One region of the Inquilinus ginsengisoli genome, then DNA from elsewhere that is predicted to be linked to it. Evidence: predicted binding sites of a transcription regulator. Region 1 holds the regulator's gene; each other region holds the start of a gene.
The links. The regulator LexA, encoded in region 1, represses DNA repair genes until DNA is damaged. The targets are predictions, from matches to a motif close to ATGTTCTANTTTGGTTC.
Positions count from the first base shown of each region.

Region 2: the regulator LexA is predicted to act here: its motif matches at 2,331-2,347, upstream of dinB (DNA polymerase IV).
Region 3: the regulator LexA is predicted to act here: its motif matches at 2,399-2,415, upstream of uvrA (excinuclease ABC subunit UvrA).

Region 1 is NZ_JAVDPW010000006.1:480,556-485,021, reverse strand. Features, by position in the region: gene trpC (indole-3-glycerol phosphate synthase TrpC) at 1-727, shown strand, start outside; gene moaC (cyclic pyranopterin monophosphate synthase MoaC) at 724-1,203, shown strand; gene E9232_RS19295 (molybdopterin molybdotransferase MoeA) at 1,200-2,399, shown strand; gene lexA (transcriptional repressor LexA) at 2,528-3,247, shown strand; gene E9232_RS19285 (LacI family DNA-binding transcriptional regulator) at 3,296-4,321, shown strand; gene E9232_RS19280 (LmrA/YxaF family transcription factor) at 4,323-4,466, opposite strand, start outside.
Region 2 is NZ_JAVDPW010000002.1:69,876-74,341, forward strand. Features, by position in the region: gene E9232_RS04150 (sarcosine oxidase subunit beta family protein) at 1-1,127, opposite strand, end outside; gene E9232_RS04155 (GlxA family transcriptional regulator) at 1,289-2,242, opposite strand; gene dinB (DNA polymerase IV) at 2,377-3,624, shown strand; gene E9232_RS04165 (TetR/AcrR family transcriptional regulator) at 3,818-4,429, shown strand.
Region 3 is NZ_JAVDPW010000004.1:361,638-366,103, reverse strand. Features, by position in the region: gene uvrA (excinuclease ABC subunit UvrA) at 1-2,230, opposite strand, end outside; gene E9232_RS13300 (EndoU domain-containing protein) at 2,570-3,106, shown strand; gene E9232_RS13295 (hypothetical protein) at 3,124-3,465, shown strand; gene E9232_RS13290 (MFS transporter) at 3,474-4,466, opposite strand, start outside.

The DNA of each region.
Region 1 (4,466 bases):
GGATCTCGCCGACCGCGCCGCCCCGCCGCGCGGTTTCCTGGCGGCGCTGCGCCGGGCACAGTCCGAAGGCCGCACCGGCCTGATCGCCGAGATCAAGAAGGCCTCGCCGTCCAAGGGGCTGATCCGCCCGGATTTCGACCCGCCCGCCCTCGCCCGCGCCTATCGCGACGGCGGCGCCACCTGCCTGTCGGTGCTGACCGACGTGCCCTATTTCCAGGGCGCCGACGAGTATCTGACCGCCGCGCGCAATGCGGTCGAGCTGCCGGTGCTGCGCAAGGACTTCATGGTCGATCGCTACCAGATCGACGAGGCCCGGGCGCTGGGCGCCGACTGCATCCTGCTGATCATGGCGGCGCTGGACGACGCCACCGCGCAGGAGCTGGAGCAGGCCGCGATCGACAACGGCATGGACGTGCTGGTCGAGGTGCATGATGCGGCGGAGCTGGAGCGGGCGCTGAAGCTGCGGTCGCCGCTGCTCGGCATCAACAACCGGAACCTCAAGACCCTGCAGGTCGACCTCGCCACCACCGAGGCGCTGGCGGCCCAGGTGCCGCGGGACCGGCTGATGGTGTCCGAGAGCGGGCTGTTCACCCCGGCCGACCTGGCCCGCATGGCCCGGGTGGGCGCCACCACCTTCCTGATCGGCGAAAGCCTGATGCGCCACGACGACGTCGCCGCCGCCACCCGCGCGCTGCTGACGCCGGAGGCGAGATCCTCCGCCGCATGAGCGACCTCACCCATTTCGACGCCGCCGGGCAGGCGCGCATGGTCGATGTCTCGGACAAGGAGGCGACGGTCCGGGTGGCGCGTGCCGGCTGCCGGGTCGAGATGAAACCGGAGACGCTGGCGCTGATCGCCGCCGGCGGCCACGCCAAGGGCGACGTGCTGGGCATCGCCCGCATCGCCGGCATCATGGCCGCCAAGCGCACCGCCGACCTGATCCCGCTGTGCCACCCGCTGCCGCTGTCCAGCGTCGAGCTGGCGCTGCGCTGCGATGCGGAGCACAGCCGGGTCGAGATCGAGGCCACGGTCAAGGTCACCCACCGCACCGGAGTCGAGATGGAGGCGCTGACCGCCGCCTCAGTCGCCGCCCTGACCGTCTACGACATGTGCAAGGCGGTCGACCGTGGCATGGTGGTCACCGACCTGCGCCTGCTGCACAAATCCGGCGGGCGGTCGGGCATCTATGAGGCCGCGCCATGATCCCGGTCGCCGAGGCCCGCGCCCGCATCCTCTCCGCCTTCCAGGCCCTGCCGGCCGAGACCGTGCCGTTGCCCGAGGGCCTGGGCCGGATCCTGGCCGAGCCGGTCGTGGCGCGGCTGACCCAGCCGCCGCTCGACGTCTCCGCCATGGATGGCTGGGCGGTGCGCGCCACCGACGTCGCCACGGTGCCGGCGACGCTGCGCGAGATCGGCCGGGTGCCGGCCGGCGGCCGCTTCGAGGGCACGGTCGGGCCGGGCCAATGCGTCCGCATCTTCACCGGCGCGCCGCTGCCCGCGGGCGCCGACGCGGTGGTGATCCAGGAGGATGCCGACGCATCAGGCGATTCGGTCACCATCCGCGAGGGCGCCGGTGCCGGCCGCTATGTCCGCAAGGCCGGGCTGGACTTCCGCGCCGGCGACACCCTGCTGCAGCCCGGCCGGCGCCTGACCGCGCGCGACATCGGCATCGCCGCCTCGACCAACCATCCCTGGCTGCGCGTCCGCCGCCGGCCGCGGGTGGCGATCCTGGCGACCGGCGACGAGATCGTGATGCCGGGCGAGGCGCTGGGGCCGAGCCAGATCGTCAGCTCCAACAGCCACGCCCTCGCCGCCCTGGTCCGCAGCTGCGGCGGCCAGCCGATCGATCTCGGCATCGCCCGCGACGATGCCGAGTCGCTGACCGCGCTGGCGGCCGGGGCGCGCGGCGCCGACCTGGTCGTCACCACCGGCGGCGCCTCGGTCGGCGACCACGACCTGATCCGTTCGGTGCTGGGCGGGCGCGGCCTGGCGCTCGACTTCTGGACGATCGCGATGCGGCCGGGCAAGCCGCTGATGTTCGGCCGGCTCGACGACACCCCGATGCTGGGCCTGCCCGGCAACCCGGTTTCGACCATGGTCTGCGGCTGGCTGTTCCTGCGCCCGGCGATCCTGGCGCTGCAGGGCGCGGCGCTCCCGGACGACCGGATCGCGGCGACTTTGGGCCGCGACCTGCCGGCCAATGATCGGCGCGAGGATTACTTGCGGGCGCGGATCGAGCGCACCGAAAACGGCCTGGTCGCCACCCCGTTCCCGGCCCAGGACAGCTCGATGCTGTCGCTGCTGGCGGCCGCCGACGGGCTGGTGATCCGGCCGCCGCTGGCGCCGGCGGCGGCGCGCGGCGATGCGGTCGAGGCGGTGCTGTTCACGGACGGGATCTGACCCGGCGATTGTTGCGAGGAAGTAAAGAGTCGGGTGCGACAAAGTTAGCGCCTTGTGTTTTTGTTTTGTTCCTCCTATCGTGTTTCCAGGGATTCGGCCGCACCGCGGCCCTGAAAACGGAGGATGCCTTGCTGACGCGTAAGCAACAGGAGCTGCTGTTGTTCGTTCATCGCCGCCTGGAGGCGGACGGCGTCAGTCCTTCCTTCGACGAGATGAAGGACGCCCTCAGTCTCAAGTCGAAGTCGGGCATCCATCGACTGATCACCGGCCTCGAAGAGCGCGGCTTTATTCGCCGCCTGCCGCATCGGGCCCGGGCGCTCGAGGTGCTTCGCCTTCCCGACTGCCTCAAGACCGACGCCCCGGCGGCGACCGACGACGACAATGTCGTCCCCTTCCGGCCGCTGCGCAGCGACACGCCCCTGCCCGGCCGCAAGCTGGAGCGCGCCGATCTGGTCAATGCCGAGCACGGCGTCCGCCTGCCGCTCTACGGCCGGATCGCCGCCGGCATGCCGATCGAGGCGCTGCAGGAGCACAACTTCGCCCAGGTGCCGGCCTCGCTGCTCGGCCCGGGTGAGCACTACGCGCTCGAAGTCGCCGGCGACAGCATGGTCGAGGCCGGCATCCTGGACGGCGACACCGTCATCATCCGCCGCTGCGACACCGCCGACGCCGGCGTGATCATCGTCGCCCTGGTCGACGACAACGAGGTCACGCTGAAGCGGCTGCGGCGCAAGGGCGCATCGGTCGGGCTGGAAGCCGCCAACCCGGCCTACGAGACCCGCTTCCTGCCGTCGGACCGGGTCCGCATCCAGGGCCGCCTGGTCGGGCTGCTGCGGACCTATTCGTAACCTGCGGCCTCACCAGCCAGGGCTCGCCATCACGCGGCCCGGCACGCCATGACTGGCCGTGCCGGGCCGCGCCCGTTTGGCGGCGTCGAACGGGCGACGGCGCAGCAGGTCGCGGATGCGGCCGGCGTGTCGATCTCCGCCGTCTCGCGCACCTTCACCAAACACGCCAGCGTTTCGCCCCGGATGCGGGCCCGGGTGCTGGCGGCGGCCGAGGCGCTGGGCTACCGCCCCAACCAGCTGGCGCGCAGCCTGATGACCGGCCGGACCGAGCTGGTCGGGCTGGTCTCGACCCATTTCGCCAACCCCGCCTTCATGGACGTGTTCGACCTGTTCACGCGGGAGCTGCAGCGTCGCGGGCTGCGGCCGCTGATCGCCAACCTGTCGGAGGATGGCCACGCCGCGGCCGCGCTCGACATGATGCTGCAATACAATGTCGACGCCGTGCTGATCGCCACCTCGGCGCCGCCGGAGGGCTTCGCCGCCTCCTGCGCCCGGGCCGGGCTGCCGGTGGTGCATGTGTTCGGCCGGGCCGGGACCGATGCGCCGGTGCCGGTGGTGACGGTCGACAATGTCGCCGGCGGCCGCCTGGCGGCGCAGGCGATGCTGGCGCGCGGGCTGCGGCGCCTGGCCTTCCTCGGCGGCGCGCCGTCGGATGCGTCGTCGATCGACCGCGCCGCCGGCTTCGCCCAGGAACTGGCCGGGGCCGGCCTGCAGCCTGTGGCCGTGGACTACGCCGGCGACTATTCGCATGAGCACGGCCGGCGGGCGATGCACGCGCTGCTCGACGCCCATCGGCCCGATGCGGTGTTCTGCGGCGACGACATCCTCGCCCTCGGCGCGCTCGACGCCTGCCGCGAGCGGAGTGTGCGGGTGCCGGAGGAGATCGGCGTGGTCGGCTTCGACGACATGAAGCTGGCCGCCTGGCCCGGCTACAGCCTGACCACGATCCGCCAGCCGATGGCCGAGATGGTGCGCCACGCCATCGGCGAGATCGCCGCCCGCCTCGCCGATCCCGCCCACGAGTTGCGGAGCCGGCTGTTCGAGATCGCCCTGGTGGAGCGCGGCAGCCTGTAGGTCAGGCCACCCGCAGCCCTTCCAGAACCTGCATCAGCTGCCGGGCACAGACCCTGAGCGGCGCCGCGCTCTGCTCTGCCTTGGCCAGCGCCATCGCCCCGGAATAGGCGGCGACGACGAAGGTGGCGAGATCGTCCGGATCCGC
Region 2 (4,466 bases), on a different contig from region 1:
CACCAGCCCGAGGCCGGGGTCGCCTTGAACCCGCCATAGCACCAGCCGGCGTTGAGGTAGAGGTTGCGCACCGGCGTCCGGTCGATGATCGGGCTGCCGTCCATCGACATGTCCATCAGCCCGCCCCACTGCCGCAGCAGGCGCAGCCGGCCGAGCGCCGGTAGGATCGCCAGGCCGCCCTCGACCACATCCTCTACCACCGGCAGGTTGCCGCGCTGGGCGTAGGAGTTGTAGCCGTCGATGTCGCCGCCGAACACCAGCCCGCCCTTGTCGGACTGGCTGACGTAGAAATGTCCGGCGCCGAAGGTGATAACGCCGTCGACCAGCGGCTTCAGCCCTTCGGAGACGAAGGCCTGCAGCACATGGCTCTCGATCGGCAGCTTCAGCCCCGCCAGCGCCGCGACGCGCGAGGAGTTGCCGGCGCAGGCCAGCCCGACCTTGCTGGCGCGGATCCGGCCCCGGCTGGTCTCGACCCCGACCACCGCGCCGTCCTCGATGGCGATGCCGGTGACCTCGCAGTTCTGGATGATGTCGACGCCGCGGCTGTCGGCGGCGCGGGCATAGCCCCAGGCCACCGCGTCGTGGCGCACGGTGCCGCCGCGGCGCTGCAGCAGCCCGCCCTGGATCGGGAAGCGGGCATTGTCGAAGGCCAGCAGCGGCGCAAGCGCCCGCACCTGCTCGCGGTCCAGCAGCTCGGCATCGACGCCGTTCAGCCGCATGGCGTTGCCGCGGCGGGCGTAGGCGTCGCGCTGGGCGTCGGAGTGGTAGAGGTTCAGCACGCCGCGCTGGCTGACCATGGCGTTGTAGTTGAGGTCCTGCTCCAGCCCCTCCCACAGCTTCATCGACCATTCGTAGAACGGCGTGTTGCCGGGCAGCAGGTAGTTGGAGCGGATGATGGTGGTGTTGCGGCCGACATTGCCGCCGCCGATCCAGCCCTTTTCCAGCACCGCGACATTGGCGATGCCGTGCTCCTTGGCCAGGTAATGCGCGGTGGCGAGCCCGTGGCCGCCGCCGCCGACGATGATCACGTCATAGGCCGGTTTCGGCGCCGCGTCGCGCCAGGCCGGCGTCCAGCCCTGCTGGCCCCTTAGGGCTTGGCCCAGCACAGAGAAGATCGAATAGCGCACGCCGTGCCTCCGTTCGGGCCGGAGCCACCCCCTCACCCGGAACCGCCGACGCGGTTCCGGGTGAGGGGGTGGCTCAGGCCTATCCTTACCAAGCATCCACCCCATACCGCCCTTCGATTTGCCTCAGAGCGTCATCGGCATGTCCCATGGAGACAAGCCGCTCACTCCGCCCGGTCCCGGGCCGGCGGAGAGCCGAAGCGCTGGCGGTAGGCGCGGGAGAAGTGGCTGGTGCTGACGAAGCCGCAGGCCAGCGCCACCTCGGTCACCGACAGCGTGGTCTGGCGCAGGTGGCGCCGCGCCGCCCGCAGCCGCAGGTCGAGATAATGCTCCGCCACGCTGCGCCCCAGCCGGCCGCGGAACAGCCGCTCGAGCTGGCGCAGCGACAGCCCGGCGATGCCTGCGAGGTCCTGGCGCGACAGCGGCTCCTCGATCCGCTCCTCCATCCGCGCCAGCGCCGCCAGCAGGCCGGGATGGCTGACGCCGAAGCGCCGGCGCGGATCCAGCCGCTGCGGGTCGTCGCCATGGCGCAGCTGGGTGTGCATGAACCAGTCGGCCACCGCCGCGGCCAGGGCCACGCCGTCGCGCCGCTCGATCAGCGCGTGCATCAGGTCGAGCGCGGCGATGCCGCCGGAGCAGGTCAGCCGGTCGCGGTCGATCTCGAACAGGTGCCCGGTCGGCTCCAGCGCCGGGAAGCGCTCGGCAAAGGATGCCAGATGGTCCCAGTGCAGGGTGAAGCGGTGGCCGTCCAGCACCCCTGCCCGGGCGAGCAGGTAGGGCCCGCCGGAGACGGCGCCCAGCGCGGTGCCGTGGCGCGCCAGGTCGCGCAGCCGGGCCAGGGTCGGCGGATGGTCGAAGCCCTCGATCCCGGTGCCGGCGCAGACCAGCAGCAGGTCGACCTCCGCCATGCGGTCCGGCGGCCGGTCCGGCGCCACGGCGATGCCGTTGGAGGCGCGCACCGGCTGCCCGTCCGGGCTGAAATGCAGCCAGCGATAGCGCTCGCGCCCACCCAGCAGGTTGGCGGCGCGCAAGGGCTCGATCGCCGCGGCATAGGGCATCAGCGGAAAGTTCGGGATCAGCAGGAAGCCGACGGTGAACGCCTCCTCCGCAGCCTGCATCCCCGTCCCTCCCCACGCCGGTCGCCCTGGCCGAAAGGACGCGATCGGGCGGCGCGGGTCAAGCCCGGAGCTTGACAATCATCGGCGTTTGTTCTCTTTTTGTTCCAATCATCCTCTGCAGGTGAACGGTCGGGATGGACACCGCAGCCACCATCCTCCATGCCGACCTCGACGCCTTCTACGCCTCGGTCGAGCAGTTGCTGGACCCGTCCCTGCGCGGCAAGCCGATCGCGGTCGGCGGCGGGGTGGTGCTGGCCGCGTCCTACGAAGCCAAGGCCTTCGGGGTGCGCGGCGGCATGCCGGGCCGGCAGGCGCGCCTGCTGTGCCCCCACCTCATCTTCGTCGACGGCCAGTTCCAGGAGTACCAGCGGCTGGGCGACGCCGCCATCGGGGTGCTCGGCGACTTCACGCCCCTGGTCGAGCGGATCTCGATCGACGAGGCCTTCGCCGACGTCGCCGGCTGCACCCACCTGTTCGGCCCGCCGGCCGAGATCGCCGCCGCCATCCGCCGCCGGGTGCGGGCGGAGCTCGGCCTGCCGATCTCGGTCGGGGTGGCGCGCACCAAGCACCTGGCGAAGATCGCCTCGCAGGTGGCCAAGCCGGACGGGCTGATGGTGGTCGACCCCGCTGCCGAGCTGGCCTTCCTGCACGATTTGCCGGTCGAGCTGATGTGGGGTGTCGGCCCGGTCACCAAGGCGCGGCTGGCCGAGACCGGCGTGCGCACCATCGGGCAGCTGGCCCAGGTGCCGGGGTGGTCGCTCGAACGGCTGCTGGGCCGCGCGGCCGGCGAGAAGCTGGCGGCGCTGGCCTGGAACCGCGACCCGCGCGAGATCCGGACCAACCGCCGGGCGCAATCGGCCGGGGCCCAGTCGGCGCTGGGGCGGAAGCCGGCCGAGGAGCGGGTGTTCGTGCCGACGCTGCGCCATCTGGCGGACCGGGTCGCCACCCGGCTGCGGGCCAAGTCGCGGCCCGGCCGGACCGTGACGGTCCGCGTCCGCTTCGCCGACCTGCGCTCGGTCACCCGCTCGATCACGCTCGACGCGCCGATCTCGGCGACCACGATCCTGGCCGAAATCGCCGAGGAGCTGGTGCGCACCGTGCTGGCGCAGCACCCCCAGGAGAAGACCATCTCGCTGCTGGCGATCTCGGTCTCGCATCTCGACGACCGGGAAGCGCTGCAGCTGGACCTCCCGCTCGGGCTCGACGACGAGCGGCGCCGGCCCGGCGCCCGGAAGGGCATGGCGCGGGGAAAGGCCGACCGCGCCGTCGACGCGATCCGCGACCGGTTCGGATGGGCGGCGGTCGGCTATGGCTCGGTCGCGCTGGGACGGTCCAGCTCGGTGCCCGACGCGTTCCGCGAACTCGCGGAGAAGGACCTGTAGCGCCCCGGCGACCGCAGCCTGGAACGGCTGCGCCGGATCAAGTATCACCTCAAGGTGATGGGGCCCGGCGAAGAGAAAATCTGAGCCCCCTCGCCCTTGACGCCCCGCTTGTCCCGGACCATTGTTCGACTGGATGGTCGGTTAATGAATGGGCGCCCCGTTCCGCGGGTCGGCAGCCAGGGCGGACAAAGCGATGCGCAAACTCGACCCCGAGAAGCACGAGGCCAGGCGCCAGCAGATCCTGCGGGCGGCGACGGCCTGCTTCGCCCGGCGCGGCTTCCACCAGACCCGCACTGCCGAGATCTGCGTCGAGGCCGGGATGAGCCCCGGCAACCTGTTCCACTATTTCGACAGCAAGGAAGCCATCATCGAGGCGCTGGTCGAGGAGGAGCGGCACGAGGCCGCCCAGATCTTCGAGCAGCTGCGCCAGGCCGACGACCTGCTGCAGGCGCTGCTCGACCTGGTCGACGTCGCCTTCGACGCGCTGGCCGACCGGTCCGAGGCGCGGCTGGCGGTCGAGATCGGCGCCGAGGCGATGCGCAACCCCCGCATCGCCGTGATGTTCGAACGGTCCGACGCCGAGACCAAGGCGGCGCTGATCGGCGTGCTGACCACGGCGGTGGCGCGCGGCCAGATCGACCCGACGCTGGACCTGCCCAGCACCGCCGGCTGGCTGATCGCCCTGTTCGACGGCATGATCAGCCGCGCCGCGATCGACCCGACCTTCGACGCTGCGGCGCAGGCGCCGATGCTGCGCCTGCTGATCGCCCGCTTCCTGCGGCCGCAGCCGGCCGCGCGCCCGTAAGCACAACGACCAGCGGCCCAACGGGAGCTCGATGCGC
Region 3 (4,466 bases), on a different contig from region 1:
GGCAGGCCTCGCAGCGGCCGCCCTTGACGTTGAACGAGAAGCGGCCCGGCCCGTAGCCGCGGGCCTTCGCCTCCGGCAGCCCGGCGAACCAGTCGCGCATCGGGGTGAAGGCACCGGTGTAGGTGGCAGGGTTCGAGCGCGGGGTGCGGCCGATCGGCGACTGGTCGATGTCGATGATCTTGTCGAGGAACTCGATGCCCTCGATCGCGTCATGCGGCGCCGGATGCTCGTGCGCGCCCATCAGCTGCTTGGCCAGGGTCTTGTACAGGGTCTCGATCACCAACGTCGACTTGCCGCCGCCGGACACGCCGGTGATGCAGGTGAAGGTGCCCAGCGGCACCTCCATGGTGACGTTCTTGAGGTTGTTGCCGCGGGCGCCGACCACCCGCAGCACCTGGCCCTTGTGGCCGGGTCGGCGCTGGGTCGGCACCTCGATCCGCTTCACCCCGGTCAGGTACTGCGCGGTGATGCTGGCGGGGTTGCGCAGCACCTCCTCGGGCGTGCCATGGGCCACCACCTCGCCGCCATGCACGCCGGCGCCCGGCCCCATGTCGACGAGATAGTCGGCGCTGCGGATCGCATCCTCGTCATGCTCGACCACCAGCACGGTGTTGCCGAGGTCGCGCAGCCGCTTCAGCGTGCCCAGCAACCGCTCGTTGTCGCGCTGGTGCAGCCCGATCGACGGCTCGTCGAGGACATAGAGCACGCCGGTCAGGCCGGAGCCGATCTGCGACGCCAGCCGGATGCGCTGGCTCTCGCCACCCGACAGCGAGCCGGAGCCGCGCGCCAGGGTCAGGTAGGTCAGGCCGACGGCGCTGAGGAAGGTCAGCCGCTCGTTGATCTCCTTCAGGATGCGATAGGCGATCTCCTGGTCCTTGGCCGACAGCTTGGCGTTCAGCGCCGCGAACCACTGCCCGGCCTCGGCGATCGACTTCTCCGCCACCTGGCTGACATGCAGCCCGTCGATCTTCACCGCCAGCGCCTCGGGCTTGAGGCGGGCACCGCCGCAGGTCTCGCAGGGCTGGGTGCTCTGGTACTTGCCCAGCTCCTCCCGGGTCCAGGCGCTGTCGGTCTCGCGGAAGCGCCGCTCCATGTTCGGGATCAGCCCCTCGAACGGCTTCTCGGTCTTGTAGGTGCGCAGCCCGTCATCGTAGCGGAAGACGATCGACTCCTTGCCCGAGCCGTGCACGATCGCGTTGCGCACCACCTCCGGCAGGTCGCGCCACGGCGTGGTGGTGCTGGCGCCGTAATGCGCGGCGATCGCGTCCAGGGTCTGGTGGTAGTATTTCGAGGACGATCCCTCCCACGGCGCCACCGCGCCCTTGGCCAGGGACTTGCTGTCGTCCGGCACCACCAGCTCGGGGTCGAACACCAGCTTGGCGCCCAGGCCGTCGCAGGCCGGGCAGGCGCCGTGCGGGCTGTTGAACGAGAACAGCCGCGGCTCGATCTCCGGGATGGTGAAGCCCGAGACCGGGCAGGCGAATTTCGACGAGAACAGGGTGCGGTCGCCGGTCTCGGCGTTCTCGGCGATGGCCAGCCCCTCGGCCAGGCCCAGCGCGGTCTCGATCGAATCGGCCGCGCGGTTGCCCAGGTCGTCGCGCACCACCAGGCGGTCGACCACCACCTCGATGTCGTGCTTCAGCTTCTTGTTGAGGGCCGGCACGTCCTCGATCTCGTACATCGTGCCGTCGACCTTGACCCGCTGGAAGCCGCGGGCCCGCAGCTCCTGCAGCTCCTTGCGGTACTCGCCCTTGCGGCCGCGCACGATCGGGGCCAGCAGGTAGAGGCGGGTGCCGTCGCCCATCGCCATCACCCGGTCGACCATCTGGCTGACCGTCTGGCTCTCGATCGGCAGGCCGGTGGCCGGCGAATAGGGCACGCCGATGCGGGCGAACAGCAGCCGCATGTAGTCGTAGATCTCGGTCACCGTGCCGACGGTCGACCGCGGGTTGCGGCTGGTGGTCTTCTGCTCGATCGAGATCGCTGGCGACAGGCCCTCGATCGAATCGACGTCCGGCTTCTGCATCAGCTCGAGGAACTGGCGGGCATAGGCCGACAGGCTCTCGACGTAACGGCGCTGGCCCTCGGCATAGATGGTGTCGAAGGCCAGCGAGGATTTGCCGGAGCCGCTGAGGCCGGTGATCACGATCAGCTGGTCGCGCGGCAGATCCACGTCGACATTCTTCAGATTGTGCTCGCGCGCGCCACGGACGCTGATGAACTTGTGCATCGCCAGAAATCACTCGTGCGGGAAGAGCGTCCGGCCGTCCGGATACGCCGAGGTGCAATATGGGGCGGGCAGGGACGAAAAGCGACTCCCGGCCCCGCCGCCCGCCCTTGCCCGACCTTGCGCCCGGCCGCAGCCATCTGCCATCGGATCAAGGACAATGGCGAACTCGAACATACCGGGAACAATCCAGTCAAGGGGAAAGCAGCCTCCTCCTGACAGATCCTGACAGGAGGATGGGCTGGCGCCCCCAGGACCGGCGGACCGCCTGTCGCGCAACCCGGTGGCGCGGCGGGGCGGAGGGGGTTAGGATTTCGCGCTGTCCTGTGGCCGGGAGACCTCATGATCGGTCGGATTTGCTTCATCCTGGTTCTGCTGCTGTTGCCGTTGGCGCGCGAGTCGGTGGCGGCCGCCCCGATCGACTGCAGCGACGCTGGCAAGCGGCTGTGGAGCCGCAGCGACCCGCAGGTCAATCTCAGCCATATCTTCTGCGGCGAGCTCGGCCGCAACGGCGACCCCAAGGGCTATCACTCCCGCGCCGTGTCGCTGCCGACCGGCGCGGTCGACCGGGTGGACGAGACCGCGCATCGCGGCGGCGACATCTACGACGCCTCGGTGATCTACAGCAACGGCCGGCGCAAGCGCTCGACCTTCTATCCTGACGACTGCCCGGCCGAGGCGATCCTGCGCTCCGTCCTCTACGCCTACGAGCACCAGACCGGGGCGCATCCGGCGTGGGGCGTGCTCGGGCCTTCGGCGCCTGACGGCGCAACTGGCGACGGGTATTGCCGAGATGGGCGCGGCCGCGCCTTCGAGATCAGGATGGGCACCATCCAGCGCCGTGGGCAGGACGCCATCAACACCGCGTTCCCGAACTGACCGGGGAGACCGAGGACATGATCGAGATCACCCGCGACGCCCAGGGCCGGCCGCGGATCGTGCCCGGCACCGCGGCGCCGATCCTGGCCGATTTCCTCGAGACCGACCTGCGCGGCGACGCCGCCTGGACCAAGGGCGTGGCCGCCCGCCTGGCCGCGGCCGGGGAGGGCGGCGAGCCGATCACCGGCAACCTCTATGCGCTGGAGATCCGCGGCGCCAAATCGGTGCTGCGCAACATCCACGACGCCAAGGTGCCGGCGCTGGTGCTGCCGACCAGGGATCTGGCGGCGGCGGTCGAGGCCTGGCTGGCGGCGCTGCGCCCGCCGCCCAAGGCGGGCGCGCGCCGGCGGAAACCCTGAACGGTCGGTCAGCCCGAGAGCGTCTCGGTCTTGCGCAGGCCCGGGAACAGCCGCATCCACAGCAGCGCGATGACGATGGTGCCGATGCCGCCGAGCACGCCGGCCGGCACCGCGCCCAGCAGCCCGGCCGCCATGCCGGATTCGAATTCGCCGAGCTGGTTCGAGGTGCCGACGAACAGCGAGTTCACGGCGCTGACCCGCCCGCGCATCTCGTCCGGCGTCAGCAGCTGCACCAGCGAGCTGCGGATCACCACGCTGACATTGTCGGCCGCGCCCAGCACGGCCAGGGCCACCAGCGAGACCACCAGGCTGGTCGAGGCGGCGAACACCACGGTGGCGGCGCCGAACACGATCACCGCCGCGAACATCTTGCGCCCGACCCCGCGGCGCAGCGGCACCCGGGTCAGCACCGCCGACATGGTCAGGGCGCCGACGGCGGGGGCCGAGCGCAGCAGGCCCAGGCCCCAGGGCCCGGTCTGCAGGATGTCGTGAGCGTAGATCGGCAGCAGCGCCGTCGCCCCGCCCAGCAGCACCGCGAACATGTCGAGCGAGATGCTGCCCAGGATCACCGGCCGGCTGCGGATGAAGGCGATGCCGGAGAACACCGACCGCAGCGTTGGCGGCTCGCGCCGCGGCACCGACCGCTGCAGCCGCATGAAGGTCATCAGCCCGCAGGCCGCCAGGAAGAAGACGGCGGCGATCACGAAGGGCGCGGTGACGCCGACGGCATAGAGCAGCCCGCCCAGCGACGGGCCAATGATCGTCGCGGTCTGCACCGCGGAGGAGGAGATGGCGAGCGCCCGCGGCAGCGCCACGGCCGGCACCAGCGCCGGCAGCAGCGCCGCCATGGTCGGCTGCTCGAAGGCCCGGGCGGCGCCCAGCACCAGCACCGCCGCGAAGACGCCGGGGATGGTCAGCCAGTCGTCGAAGATCGCGACCGCCAGCACCGCCAGCGTCAGTCCTTCGACCAGCTGGCAGATCTGGACGATCCGGCGCCGGTC